2 regions of the Pantoea sp. KPR_PJ genome follow, and region 2 is predicted to be linked to the other one. Evidence: predicted binding sites of a transcription regulator. Region 2 holds the regulator's gene; the other holds the start of a gene.

Region 1 (7,198 bases), on a different contig from region 2:
GACGTTGCTCATCTTTTACCCTAGTAAACAGCGCAGATTCAGACCCTGGTCAGTTTGACTTAAAATAAAACTGGCGTTTTTTTAAGCAAAAATAAAGCGCCTTCCCTCTACGCGAAATATTTTCATCTGTTCGCTTAAGGTAAATTTCCTCGCTGACGACAGTGACAGTTCGCGCCAGTTAACAGGCCCCGCCTCTTGCCTTGCCACTTCAGGGTAACGGGGCATCAGCCGCGACAAATTACTGGCATGTCTCGGCGGGGTAACACGCTCAGACGTTCGCCTCCGGGTCGGGTCCTGCCCCCGACGGGATAGCGGAATGGCGCATCGACGGCCCGGCTGGGTGTCGGGGCTGTCGGTAGTGTCAGTGGTGTCACGGGGGTTGGGGATGTCGGGGGTATTAGGGCGTCGGTGGTGTCGAGGCGTCAATGGCGTCGATACCGTTGGGGCTGTCGGGGCTGTCGGGGCTGTCAGCGAACAGTAATGGGTTGCAGGAAAACCCGCAGCGGTGATACAGGCTTTGATTTACCTCATTCCGGACCTGTTCTGCTGCATGCAGGTTATTTGATCCAGAACAAATCACGCCGCCCCGCCTTCTGTCAATTTGTGACAACGGTAAGCAAAAACATAAATGTCAGAGAGGGGCTTATGACAGGAAAAATCGCATTGACGGGTGGACTGGTGATATGGCTGGGTTATGTGGCGTGGATGGCGAATTACTATTCGGGAACCTTCAGCCTGTTTACTCACTAATATACGTAGTCAGGCAGAGACAGATTAGCGCTGATAAAAAAACGCGCCGCAGGCGAAGTCACTGCGGCGCGTTTTTTAATGCGCTGAATCAGGCAGCTTTAACCGCGCGCACTTTTTTGGGCTGGGCGACGCCGCCCTCTGCGCTGTCGTCACCCGCGTCTGATGCCCCCGCCTTTTTCGCGGCGTCGGCAACATCAGGAAGTTTGCTGGTGCGCAAAATATGCTGAATGGCATCTTTCTGCTCTGCCAGCAGCAGGCCAAGGGTTTCCGCCTGTGATTCATCCATATCGGGCTGGTGCTGCGCTAACCAGTCGGTAAAGGCTTCCGCCATATCGAGCATCTTGTCGTAGGCATCCGCCTCTTTTTTGCTGGCAAATGTCATTTTCTCTTCACCCTTCTTGACGACGACATATTTAATTTCGACAGCCATTTTTGCCTCTCCGATACTGTTAATATATACAGTATATCGCGCCTGAGACGGGATTGCATCCTTTTTTCCTCCCCCTGGCAGACGCGGGCAACGAGAAAATTTTATTCAGGAAATCAGCTCATTAAGGAAGTCAGCCAGCGCTTTTCGGGGATCATCCTCTTCCGACACGATCATCTCGATTCCCCACTGCCCCAGAACCTCGCGCGCGACTGGATTATTGCGGTTTGTAAAGAGATAAGACTTTGGCCGGGCCGTGGCCAGTCCGGTTCTGCCCCACATTTTTGTCAGGCGGTAAAACAGCAGGCGAATGTTGAAATCACTGATGCTGTAGCCGACAAACAGCACCGAACTGCCCATTACGTCATGGGTCAACTTAATATCCAGCGGTGAGTCAAAATAGAGGCGTTCAAAATAGCTGCTCTCATCCAGCACGATGGAGGTATCATCGTCAAAATCGCCGTGCAGCTTGATGATATGGCGCTTGTCTTCGGTCAGCGAAACTAAATCTGCCGCGTTTGCCACCTTGCTATAGGGGACACCGTGCGCCTCGTGCGCCGCTTCCAGCCAGCGGTCGTAGTTCGTGGTGTAGATGCGGCTGAAATTACCCTGGGTAATCATGGTATGAATTTCTGACGAGCGGACATCGATATCGGGGCGGTGCCATTCCCGATCCATCCAGCTGCGCAGCGGCCCCAGCGAGCCCTTTTTCTGCTTGTAATATTCCGCCAGAGAAAGATGGGTACCGTAGGTGTTAAATATTTTGGGATCGTAGCCCAGCTCGTTGGCGAGATGGGCAATCAGCTCATGCCACTCCGGCAAGCCCAGATTGCGTGAAATGCCCGCACCCGCGAACAGAATCAGCTTCCCGGAGTCATAGGCGCGTTTTAGTTCAGGTTTCATGCCACTCCTCGGGCGGTTTTTAAAAACTCAGCAAAACGGTCCAGTGCCAGCTTGCGCATCGAAATCTCATTTTTCAGCTCGCCCATTTCCGCAAAGGTCTGGCTGTGCCCTTCCGGGATAAACACGCAATCCCACTGAAATTCACGCGACCCGGCGGGCTTCGCAGCAATGGTGCCGCGCAGCTCGCCATGAAACTGATACATTTTCCGCCCGTCGCAGTAGCCCAGCACCGTTTTGGCCGTGACCGCCTGGCTGTCAAGGCCCTGAACCAGCTTTGCGAAGCGTTCCGCATCAAGGCGGTTCCAGAAAATGCGCGTCAGGCCGGCAGGCAGGCCATTCAGCCCGTCAAGATAGAGGCCAGTGTGCTCGACAAACAGGGGACGTCCGATGATCGAAAAGGCTTTGGTAAGCTTGTCGCGCACCAGCTCCAGCTCGTTTTCGGTCTGGATCTCTTCGATACGTCGCGCGATAGGTACGACATCAACACCCACCGGCTCAAGAATTTTACGAACCTCAGACAGCTTGTATTCATTGGCTGACAGAAAGCGGATTTTCATCACAACCCTATGTATGACATGCGTTTTTGGTGAAGGGTAGTAATATTGTCCTGCAAATTGTGCGCTGGTGCAAATTTGCCCAGCAGCGGCCAGAGAAAGGAGGATGGGATCTGCACGCGCGCGCGCAGAACACATGAGGGCTATACGGGCGGGATCCCGCTGACGCACCTTACTGCCTCTTCTCGTCCTGGAGATCAAACACCTGAAAGAGACGTGCTTCGCCCTCCTGCGTGGAGACGTCGCGAAAGATGGTTGTATGAATTTCAACCCAGCGATTCGCCTCTTTAGGCGTCAGGTGCCAGTCCAGCCGGGCCAGTTCACTGACGAAATCCTCAGTGCTGACGATATAGCGTCCCAGATCATCACGCCTGACCGCGTTTTTGAAGGCACGCTCTCTGTCATCTTCGCGCATCATGACTTTCTCCATAAAAAACTGTATTTATATACAGTAATGCTATGGTGCGCAGGGAGCAAGCGGCTACAGGTGATATTTATCCATCCGCTTGCTCGTTCAATAAGATGGCGAAAAGAGATAACAGGATAAGAGGGCTGGCGACAACGGCCTGTCAGGGCGAGCCCTGGCTAACGTCTACGGCAGACGGGCGGCAGAGTCCTGAGCCCGGCTGAGATCGTTCCGGGCGTCCTGAAGTTTGCGTTTCTTCTCTTCTACCTTGCGTGATTTTTTCGCTATCTTGTCAGCACGGCCGTTTGCCTGCGCCTCGGCTAATTCCTGCTGAGCGTCCAGCAGTTCATGCTCAGCTTTTTTTACATTGAGCTGGCGATCGCTGACATCCTCGCGGGCCCGACTGGCCTGGCGTTCATCGGTGCAATAGGTTTTCACTTTTGTCAGCGCATAACGGAGGCGCGAGACCTCAGCACTGTTACCGGCACGCGTAGCGGCGGCAACTTTGGCATTTAACTCAGCCACCTGATCGCTGCATGACCGCGTTACCGCGTGAGAGAAAAAAGGGGAAGCCACTAAAGCGAGAGTGAAGGCGATTTTTTTCATAAGCCAGTTATTCCTTTTGTTAAAAAAACCACACAGCCTGTATGGTTGCGCGCTGCACTATACTCTGCCGTAACGGAAAAGTATTCAGCACTTGCGTAAAACTCATTAAAGATTGTGGGGTTATTATGGTGATTTCGCTGGCCGTTCAGAGAATCAAGCACAGCAGCCTGCCACAGCGGTTGCCATGCCTGATGCGCTGATATCAGTAAACGATGCCCGGCGGATTCACCGTTGACGCCTTGATCGCCTCATTCTTTTCTCCCCAGCGGCTCAGCACCTGCTGATACTGGCCCCCGGCAATAGTGCCGTTAATGGCTGTCTGCAACGCCTCCGCCAGGCCGTTGCCTTTTTTGGTCGTCACCGCCACCCAGGATCGCACCGGCCCGTAGCCTACAATTTTGGTATCGCCGCGCGAGGCCACTTTCCAGGCAGCCATCGACTGTGGACCAAACAGCGCGTCGGCACGGCCAGAGAGCAGCGTCAGGGTCGCCGCCGCCTCATCGGTCAGGTAGACCGGCGTGACCGGCTTCAGCCCTTTCGCACGGTTCTTCTCATCCCAGCCCAACAGGATGCGCTCCTGGTTAGTGCCGGAACCAACAATGATCCGCTTCCCCGCCACATCTTCCGCTTTGCTGATGGCGTTAATCGGACTGTTGGCTTTCACCAGAAACGCATGGCCGTCAGCCCGATAGGTGGCGAAGTCAAACTTCTTCTTACGCTCTTCCGTCACCGCAATGTTAAACATTGCCACGTCGTAGCGTCCGGCGGTCACGCCGAGCGGCCAGTCCTCCCAGGCCGCGGGCACCAGGCGCAGCTTCAGCCCCAGGCTGTCGGCCAGCAGTCGCGCAAAGTCCGCATCGCTGCCGATGCGGGTTTTGTTGTCGGACGCCAGCAGCCCAAGCGGTGGCGAGTTGGTATTGGCGGTCGCAACGGTCAGGTAGCCAGGCTCAACGAAGCGGAACCCTGGCGGGATCTGGCCTATCGCCTGCGGATTTGCCGGTGCCTCAATGGGCGTTTCATTTTTCACGGCATCGAGCCGCGCCGTCGCCAGCAAAGGGGGCGCGGCGCAGAACAGCAGCGCGGATAACATCAGGTTTCTCATCTCAGCCGCCTTACAGCACGCGCGCCAGAAAGCGGCGCGTGCGCTCGTGGCGCGGATTAGTGAGCACCTGCGTCGCGCTGCCCTGCTCGACAATTTTACCGTCGACCATAAACACCACGTTATCCGCTACCTCGCGCGCGAAGCCAATCTCGTGCGTCACAATCACCAGCGTAGTGCCGGAGCGCGCCAGGGTTTTAATCACGTCAAGCACTTCACCCACCAGCTCGGGATCGAGTGCCGAGGTGGGCTCATCAAACAGCATCACGCGCGGGTTAAGCATCAGCGCACGGGCAATAGCGATGCGCTGCTGCTGCCCGCCAGAAAGATGACGCGGCCAGGCGTCAGCCTTGTGCCGCAGCCCGACGGTATCCAGCAGTTCCCCGGCGCGCGTAATCGCGTCGCGCTTAGAAAGCTGTCGATGGGCGACGGGCGCTTCGATCAGGTTCTCCAGCACCGTCAGGTGCGGAAACAGATTGAAGTTCTGAAACACGTAGCCGACATTAATGCGCTGACGCAGGATCGCCTTCTCTTTCAGCTCATAGAGCCGGTCGCCGCGCCGCTGATAGCCAATGTAGTCGCCATCAATCTGTATCAATCCCTCATCTACGCGTTCAAGGTGATTGAGCGTGCGCAGCAGGGTCGACTTACCGGAGCCGGAAGGCCCGACAATGACCGTGACGGAGCCAGGCTCCAGCTCCAGCGAGACGTTATCCAGCGCCTTATGGCGACCGTAACTTTTGCTGACGCCGGTAATGGTAATGGCACCCGTTGCGTGCGCCCGACGATAATCAATGGCTTCGGACATGGCTAATCTCCTCAGTTGCGGGTACGGGGTTCAGACGCGTGCGCCACTGCCGCCAGCGAGAAGGCTGCGCATCGCGGGTGACGCTGCGTGCCAGCCAGCGCTCAACGCTATGCTGGATCACCGACAGCACCGTGGTAATGATCAGATACCAGGCCGCCCCCACCATCAGCAACGGAATCACCTCCTGGTTGCGGTTGTAGATCATCTGAATGGTGTAAAACAGCTCCGGCATCGCCAGCACGTATACCATGGCCGTGCCTTTCGCCAGGCTGATGATTTCATTAAAGGCGGTAGGAATTATGGCGCGCAGCGCCTGCGGCAAAATAATACGGAAGGTGCGACGGGTCGCAGAGAGGCCCAGTGCCGAGGCCGCCTCCGTCTGACCGTGATCGACGCCCAGGAAGCCGCCACGAATAATCTCCGCGCTGTAGGCGGCCTGTACCAGCGTCAGGCCGATCACCGCCGCGGGAAACTGTCCCAGCACATTGATGGTCTGGAAGTGGCCCCAGGCGAGCGCGGTAAAGGGCACGCCAAACGAGAGCGTGTCGTAAAGATAGGAGAAGTTATACAGAATAATCAGTACCACAATCAGCGGCAGCGAGCGGAACAGCCAGATATAGCCCCACGCCAGACTGCTTAACAGCCACGACGAGGAGAGACGAGCCAGTGCCAGCAGGCCGCCAGCGATCAGGCTGAATACTGTGCCAAGCAGCGTCAGCAGCAGCGTCTGCCCCAGACCGTGCAGAATAACCGGGTCAAAAAACCAGCGGGCGAACACGCCCCACTCCCAGCGAGGATTAAGCGCGACAGACTCAACCACGCCCGCCAGAATAAACAGGGCGACAATCGCCCCGACAGTCCGGCCTGGATAGCGCGCCGGCACCACTGTTAACTGTTGATGATCCCTGCTCATCTCGACTCCTTAACTTGCCTGAGCGACGCTGTTCACGTCGATCACTTTGATAAACCGCAGACGGCCGTCATAGGGCGGCTGGCCATAGCGCTCAAGATCTCCGCTGAGATCAAACTGCGGCTGATAGCCTGACCCGCTGTAAAGGCGAACCGCTTCCGGCTGGCGAAACCCGGTAGTGAGATAGAGCCGACGATAACCGGCCCCCAGCGCACGCTGTTCCAGCTCCTGCACCACCCGCAGCGCCAGCCCCTGACGCCGCAGATCGCCGCGCGTCCAGATGCGCTTCAGCTCGGCGGTCTCATCATCAAACGGCTTATAAGCCCCCATGGCGATAATCTCCCCGTCGCGCTCCAGCACGATAAAAAGCCCGCGCGGCGGCAGATACCACTCCGTTTTTTCCACTTCCTGCTGGCTGTGGAAAAAGTCGCCGTAGCGCGAGGCATAAAATGCAAACAACCCGGTCAGGATCGGCTGTAGCTCAGGATCCTCTGGCGACACATCACGAAAAAACTGCTGGCTCATGCTGATCTCCTCAGTCGCCCAGGCCCGGCGGATTGATTTCAGAACGGTCGATCTTCTCAACGCCCTCACCCCAGCGGTTGAGCACCCGCAGATAATCGCCGTTCTGGATGACACCATTCAGCGCCGTGTTGATCGGTTCGGCCAGGCCGCTGCCCTTTTTCACCGTCACGGCGATATGCGCGACTTTCGGCCAGCCGCCGTCGAAACTCC
Region 2 (7,198 bases):
CCGCAATATCGTTGACCGTGGGCGTTAGCCAGCTGGGGCGCTGCGGCTCAATGGGATCGATGGCATCACGCCATTCGGGTACCTGCTTATTCAGGTAGTTCACCAGCGGCAGCGGTTCACCGAAGTTTACGTAGCCCTGACCAAGGTTACGCAGCTTGCGCAGGCCGCGCACCATCTGCATAAAGCCTTCTTTCTCTTTTGCTGCGCCGCGCAGCTCTTTGGCGTAAGTACCCACTTCCATCACATGCTCATAGCCGATGTAAATCGGCACCAGCGTAATGGGGCGGTTACCGCCGCGCAGCATCGCCTGAAGCGTCATTGCCAGCGTGCCGGTTTTGGGGTCAAGCAGGCGACCAGTACGTGAGCGCCCACCCTCTACGAAATATTCAACGGAGTAGCCCCGGCTGAACAGCTCGCCAAGGTATTCGCGGAAAACAGTCGCGTAGAGCTTATTGCCCTTAAAGGTGCGTCGGATAAAGAATGCGCCCAGGCGACGGAAAATCGGGCCGGCTGGCCAGAAGTTCAGGTTGATGCCCGCAGCGATATGCGGCGGCACCAGCCCCTGGTGATAAAGCACATAGGAGAGCAGCAGGTAGTCCATGTGGCTGCGATGGCAGGGCACATAAACAATTTCATGGCCATCTTCCGCCAGCTGGCGCACGCGTTCGCCGCCGTTGACGTTGATGCCCTGATAGAGGCGGCTCCACAGCCAGCCCATGACGCGGTCAGTAATGCGGATCGCCTCATAGGAGAAGTCAGCCGCAATCTCTTCCATCATCTCGACGGCGTTCTGCTGCGCTTTCTCGTGAGAAACCTTCTTGCTGCGCGCTTCCTCTTCTACGGCCTTCTCAATCGCTTTGGACTGCAACAGCTTGTTGAAAAGATCCTGCCGCGCCGGCAGACGCGGGCCGATGGCGGCCAGACGCTGGCGAGCAAAGTGTATGCGTGCCACACGTGCCAGCTTCTGCGCAATAGATTTATCGGTGCCGTGCTGCGTGGCCATCCAGCGCAGTGAGACCGTGGGGGAAAAACGTACAAAGCTGTCGCGACCGTTCCAGAGCGTGGCGAAAAACTTCTCTACGCCGTTCAGTTCGCGCAGGTGCGGGGCATCGTTGCCCTGAACCTCACGGCCCGGAGCACGCCCAAACATCACCGATACCGGCAGCATCTGGATATCCAGATTTGGATTGTTGCGATGCAGATCCAGATACTCATGGAAAATTTTTACCGATTCCGTGTTTGGCACGAAATAGGGAAACACGCGTGGCCCATCGTGAATAAACACATGGCGTGGCAGCAGCGCGCCGTCAATTTCCAGCGGAACAAGCGGATCGGGCAAATTATGTTTGAGACACTGCTGGCGCAGCGTCATTAAATCCGCCTTGGAATCGTATGGCAGCACGTACATAATCGGCCGCGTGGGATCAAGTCCATGTTCGGAAACGGGATCGGCCGGAATGGCCTTACTTTTTACCAGAACAGAGAGTGGTAAATTCAACAATTTATAATAAAGTTTACGCCAACCTGACATAGACAACATGAAGCCTCTTGTTAGCAAAGCGCCGCAAGCATAACAGAAAGTGCTGCGAAGATCTGTGGCGGTGCCAAACGCACCCGGCCCACACATTGACGTTAAACAACTAAAAGGGTTCCCTCGCAATGGCAAGTAATACCACCGGCTTACTCAGGATTGTGAAAGCGGCTGGCTACTCGTGGCAAGGATTACGCGCCGCCTGGCAGCATGAGGCCGCATTTCGTCAGGAGGCGACCGCTGCTATTGTCGCTATTCTGGTAGCCTGCTGGCTGGATGTCGATACCGTTGCACGTATCCTGATGATTGGATCGGTAGTGCTGGTCATCATTGTTGAGATCCTTAACAGTGCCATTGAGGCCGTGGTTGACCGTATCGGTCAGGAGCGCCATCCCCTGGCGGGACGGGCGAAGGACATGGGCTCCGCGGCCGTTTTGCTGGCGATTATACTGGCGATGTTTGTCTGGATCGCGCTGCTCTGGTCGCATTTGCGGTAGGCTTTCCATAATTGCCCAAATGCCTGTTATTTCCCTGGGTTTCGGTTTTCATTTCGCCAATACCTGTATATACTCACAGCGACTGTATAAACAACCAGGGGGCGGGATGAAAGCATTAACCACCAGGCAGCAACAGGTTTATGACCTGATTCGCGACCATATTAACCAGACGGGCATGCCGCCAACGCGTGCGGAAATTGCCTCGCAGCTGGGGTTCCGTTCCCCGAACGCCGCTGAAGAGCATCTGAAAGCGCTGGCGCGCAAAGGCGTGATTGAGATTGTCTCTGGCGCATCGCGCGGCATTCGTCTGCTGATGGAAGAAGAAGAGTCGAATGGCCTGCCGTTGATTGGCCGCGTCGCAGCCGGTGAGCCATTGCTGGCGCAGGAACATATCGAAACGCACTATAAAGTTGACCCTGACCTGTTCAAACCTTCTGCTGATTTTCTGCTGCGCGTTGCTGGTATGTCGATGAAAGATATTGGCATTATGGATGGTGACCTGCTGGCGGTGCACAAAACTCAGGATGTCCGCAATGGCCAGGTCGTGGTGGCGCGCATCGACGATGAAGTCACGGTAAAACGCTGGAAAAAGCAGGGCACGGTGGTTCATCTGCTGCCAGAAAATAATGACTTCGAACCTATCGTGGTCGACACCCGCACGCAGTCGCTGACCGTTGAAGGTCTGGCGGTAGGCGTGGTACGCAACGGCGAGTGGCTCTGACCAGCGCGTTTCAGATGCCGGCCGATCTCTGTCGGGCGTCTGAACGCGAATCCCTGCGTATGCGGTCTGGGCTACTAACACCCCGGTAGCCCATTCATCTTTCCTGCGTTTTCAGGCATGGACCGGCTGATGCGTCTCTTTACTGCACACGATCGACACCTCTGGCGGCTGGCGCTGCCGATGATCCTTTCTAATATCACCGTGCCGCTGCTCGGTCTGGTAGACACCGCCGTTATCGGTCATCTCGATAGTCCGATTTATCTCGGCGGCGTGGCGATTGGCACCACAATAACCAGTTTCGTCTTTATGCTGCTGCTTTTTCTGCGCATGAGCACGACAGGGCTTACCGCTCAGGCCTTTGGCGCACGCGATCCGCTGGCGCTCGCTCGCGCTCTGACGCAGCCGCTGATAATGGCACTGCTGGCTGGTGTGCTGTTTATCCTGCTGCGCGATCCGCTCAGTATCCTGGCAGGACGGCTGGCGGGCGGCGATCCGCAGGTGCTGGAGCAGGCCGCACGCTTTATCCATATCCGCTGGCTCAGCGCGCCTGCAACTCTGGCAAACATGGTTATTCTCGGCTGGCTGCTGGGCGTGCAGTATGTGCGTGCGCCGGTTGTTCTGCTGGTGGTGGGCAACAGCGTGAACATTCTGCTCGACCTCTGGCTGGTGCCTGGTCTGAAGTGGGGCGTGGCAGGTGCAGCAACCGCCACGGCGGTGGCAGAATATGTCACGCTGGCCGTTGGACTGGCGATGGTATGGCGAGTGCTGAAAATACGCGGTATCACCCCGGCGATGTTGCAGAAGAGCTGGCGTGGCGACATCAGCCGCCTGCTGCGCCTGAATCGCGACATCATGCTGCGGTCGCTGCTGTTACAGCTCTGCTTCGCCTCGCTAACGCTGGTGGGAGCGCGTCTGGGGCCGGAGATCGTCGCGACTAACGCCGTATTGCTGATGTTTATTACGTTTACCGCCTATGCGCTTGACGGCTTTGCCTATGCGGTCGAAGCCGTGTCAGGCGAAGCCTACGGTGCGCGTGATGGCGAAAAGCTGCTGGCGGTGTGGCACGCGGCGTGTCGTCAGGCGGGATGTGTGGCGCTGGCGTTTGCGCTAATTTATGCGGTGAGTGGTGAATCCGTTGTGGCGCTGCTTACCTCGCTGGAGCCACTACGGCAGCAGGTCGATCGCTATCTTGTCTGGCAAATCATTCTGCCGCTGGCGGGCGTCTGGTGCTATCTGCTGGATGGTCTCTTTATTGGCGCTACGCGCGGGCGCGAAATGCGCAACAGTATGGCTGTTGCCGCGCTGGGTTACTTCCTGACGCTGCTGACGCTGCCCTGGCTGGGTAATCACGGCTTATGGCTGGCAATAACCGTTTTCCTTGCGCTACGCGGCATCTCACTGTGGTTTATCTGGCGGCGGGAGTGGCGCTTAAGCCGCTGGTTTTCCAGCTGATTAGCCAGACGGCAGCGCCAGCAGGTGCTGATTTTTAACAGATTATTCTGTAATGATCTGTAATTGTCCGGCAGTTGCCGATTCGTCTACTACAATTACCTTACAACAGCGCAACAGAGCAGCGCTTTGTATTGTCGTACCGCCGTTACGCGGTGGTATGTAAAACTAAGGATGACGTGGAGGTCTGAAAATGAATAAAGACGAAGCGAGCGGTAACTGGAAGCAGTTCAAAGGTAAATTTAAAGAAAAATGGGGCAAGCTGACCGACGATGATATGCAGGTAATCGAAGGTAAACGCGACCAGCTTGTCGGCAAAATCCAGGAACGCTACGGTTACGCGAAGGACGAGGCTGAGAAAGAAGTCTCCGACTGGGAAACCCAGAACAAAGATTACCGCTGGTAATCCCCTTCACTCAGGATGAGTGAAAGAGCAGCACAGGGATGTGCTCTTTATCCCCGCTTTCCGCGCTTTTTCCCCTCTTTTTCATGGTCGTGGTTGCAGCTATCTGGATGAACACACGCCTCAACTTCAGCACAGCTTACACAGAGCCCATGCGCTTCAATCACGCTATGCCTTAACGCAAAGCGCGCTTCGCCTGCCAGATCGCCGATAATTTTTTCTACACCTTGCGCCTGTTTTTCGGTCACTGCCGCACAGCGATCGCATACCAGCATAACTGAGGTATGGGCGGGTGCCTCGAAGTGATGACAAACCACATAGCTGTTGTTGGATTCCACCCGGTGAATAAAGCCCTGCTCAAGCAAAAAATCCAGCGCACGATAGACCGTTGGCGGCTTTGCCTGTGGCTCCGTTGCGCGGAGGCGGTCCAGCAGGTCATAAGCGCTAATCGATCCATGTTGCGCAGCCATCAGACGTAATACCTCTGCGCGCTGCGTGGTCAGGCGCACGCCGCGCTGCAGACACAGTTTTTCCGCCTGGGTCATGATTTGCTCTGGCGTCATTGTCGACATGGTGATTCTCCGCTTAAAACGAGATGTTATTTTATCACATTAAATGTGCTTCCGCTGGGGTTACCGCGACGGACATTTTTTTGACTGTTTATTTAGCAAAACCATGTTGTTACAGGAAAATGACTTCTGTTGCGCTATTTCAGGACGTTTACTCAGGGCCAACATTATCGAGACATAATGAAACAAAATGGACGTTTTGCTTTACAACTCACCAGGTTAAGCACTAATGTTCATGGGTTCTTAAGGAAGGACTGGCCTTAATATCCTTTTTTGACTACCCCGCTACATAATAAAAGCGCTGATTTGCAGAGAAATCATCCAATCAGGCGAATAACAACGCTGTTCCAACTTACTTCACAGCAATGAACGGTTAGATGCCATTCACAATAGCGCTAACCACAAATTTCGAAGATGAATGTTTCCTGATCAAGGTGATGGCAGACAAATGGCGAACAACCCCACTCTGCGCTCTGCGCTTTTATATCCTGCTGCGTTAAGTGCAATTTTTCTTTCTTCCTCCGCGATAGCCGCGGGCACCTGGTATGATGCACGCAATGACGCCATGGGTGGCACCGGCGTTGCCTCCTCTACATGGAGCTCAGCCGTGCTGGCGAACCCGGCGCTGATGACCCGCGCTCATTCAGAGGATAACGTCGGAATTATCTTTCCGTCAGCGGGTTTGCAGGTCACGGATAAAGACAAAATGGTGGATAAGGTTGACGATATCAGTGATACCGTCGATCGCTATCGTGGCGTAATCGATAACCTGACCTTTCGCGATTTCCTTAACGGCTATCCGCAGCTTAAATCGGCGTCACGGGATGTCGCCAACCAGTTGCGCGATCTGCGCGGCAATAAAGCCAATGGTACAGCAGGGGTCGCGCTGGCGGTAACCGTCCCGAATGACACCCTGCCGTTCGCCTTTATCACCAAGGCATATGGAACGGTGCACCTGCGTGCTAATGTTGCCCAGAGCGATATTACCTATCTCGACGGCGTGGCGAACGGCACCATTATTCCTCTGCCGGGCGACCAGAATAATTTGCGCTCCAGCGCAAACGGGCTGGCGGCGCTGGTGACCGACTATGGTATCGCCGTGGCGCATGAGTTCAGCGTGGCAGGACATCCGGTATCGCTGGGGGTCACACCGAAGATTCAGAAAACCTGGCTCTATAACTATTCAGCCAGCATCTACAACTACGATAAAAACGATCTGAACGGTAGCCGCTACCGCAACGACAACACCGGTTTTAACATCGACGCTGGTTTAGCCACACCCCTGGGTGAAAACTGGACGCTGGGTATTACCGGACAGAACCTGGTATCGCGCGATTTGCAGACCAAAGAGATCAATGGCTATCGCGATACCTATCAGATCCGTCCGCTGGTGACCTCAGGACTGGCATGGAAAGAGGGGCCTTTTACGGCCGCACTGGATGTAGATTTGACCGAGACGAAGCGATTTAAATCGGAAGAGAGCAGCCAGTATGCTGGCGTCGGCGGTGAGTATCGCGTGCTGGACTGGCTGGCGCTGCGCGCTGGCTATCGCGCGGATATGAAATCCAACGATGAAAATGTCTTCACTGCAGGTTTCGGTCTGTCACCGTTTAACAATGCGGTACATCTGGATCTGGCGGGCTCGGCGGGCGATAACCATACCTGGGGTGCAATGATGCAGCTCGGGTTTAATTTCTGATCGCTAGCCCTCTGACATAAACCGGGCGGCCTGTAGTCGCCCGGCACGCTGTTAGTGTGCTATCCTTGCGCAGATTATCATCACCCTTTTACGGATTTTCTGCGCTTCATGAGCAACTCTTTCTCCTCGCAACGTTTTTCCATCGCGCCGATGCTCGACTGGACGGATCGTCACTGTCGCTATTTTCATCGCCAGCTAACGGGCGATACTTTGCTCTACACCGAAATGGTGACAACGGGCGCAATCATTCACGGTAAAGGCGACTATCTGGCCTATAGCGAAGCGGAGCATCCGGTTGCGCTACAGCTGGGCGGCAGCGATCCGGCGGC

The links. The regulator LexA, encoded in region 2, represses DNA repair genes until DNA is damaged. The targets are predictions, from matches to a motif close to TNCTGTATGTACATACAGNA.
Region 1: the regulator LexA is predicted to act here: its motif matches at 1,195-1,214, upstream of HP564_RS03015 (YebG family protein).

The regions. Positions count from the first base shown of each region.
Region 1 is NZ_JABMIK010000001.1:648,011-655,208, forward strand. Features, by position in the region: gene HP564_RS03015 (YebG family protein) at 839-1,180, opposite strand; gene HP564_RS03020 (SIR2 family protein) at 1,286-2,080, opposite strand; gene HP564_RS03025 (non-canonical purine NTP pyrophosphatase) at 2,077-2,637, opposite strand; gene HP564_RS03030 (DNA polymerase V) at 2,807-3,052, opposite strand; gene HP564_RS03035 (DUF1090 family protein) at 3,227-3,646, opposite strand; gene HP564_RS03040 (ABC transporter substrate-binding protein) at 3,849-4,748, opposite strand; gene HP564_RS03045 (amino acid ABC transporter ATP-binding protein) at 4,759-5,553, opposite strand; gene HP564_RS03050 (amino acid ABC transporter permease) at 5,537-6,466, opposite strand; gene HP564_RS03055 (GNAT family N-acetyltransferase) at 6,476-6,988, opposite strand; gene HP564_RS03060 (ABC transporter substrate-binding protein) at 6,999-7,198, opposite strand, start outside.
Region 2 is NZ_JABMIK010000004.1:24,879-32,076, forward strand. Features, by position in the region: gene plsB (glycerol-3-phosphate 1-O-acyltransferase PlsB) at 1-1,531, opposite strand, end outside; gene HP564_RS10640 (diacylglycerol kinase) at 1,660-2,028, shown strand; gene lexA (transcriptional repressor LexA) at 2,135-2,749, shown strand; gene dinF (MATE family efflux transporter DinF) at 2,879-4,201, shown strand; gene HP564_RS10655 (CsbD family protein) at 4,392-4,604, shown strand; gene zur (zinc uptake transcriptional repressor Zur) at 4,652-5,173, opposite strand; gene HP564_RS10665 (conjugal transfer protein TraF) at 5,619-6,869, shown strand; gene dusA (tRNA dihydrouridine(20/20a) synthase DusA) at 6,978-7,198, shown strand, end outside.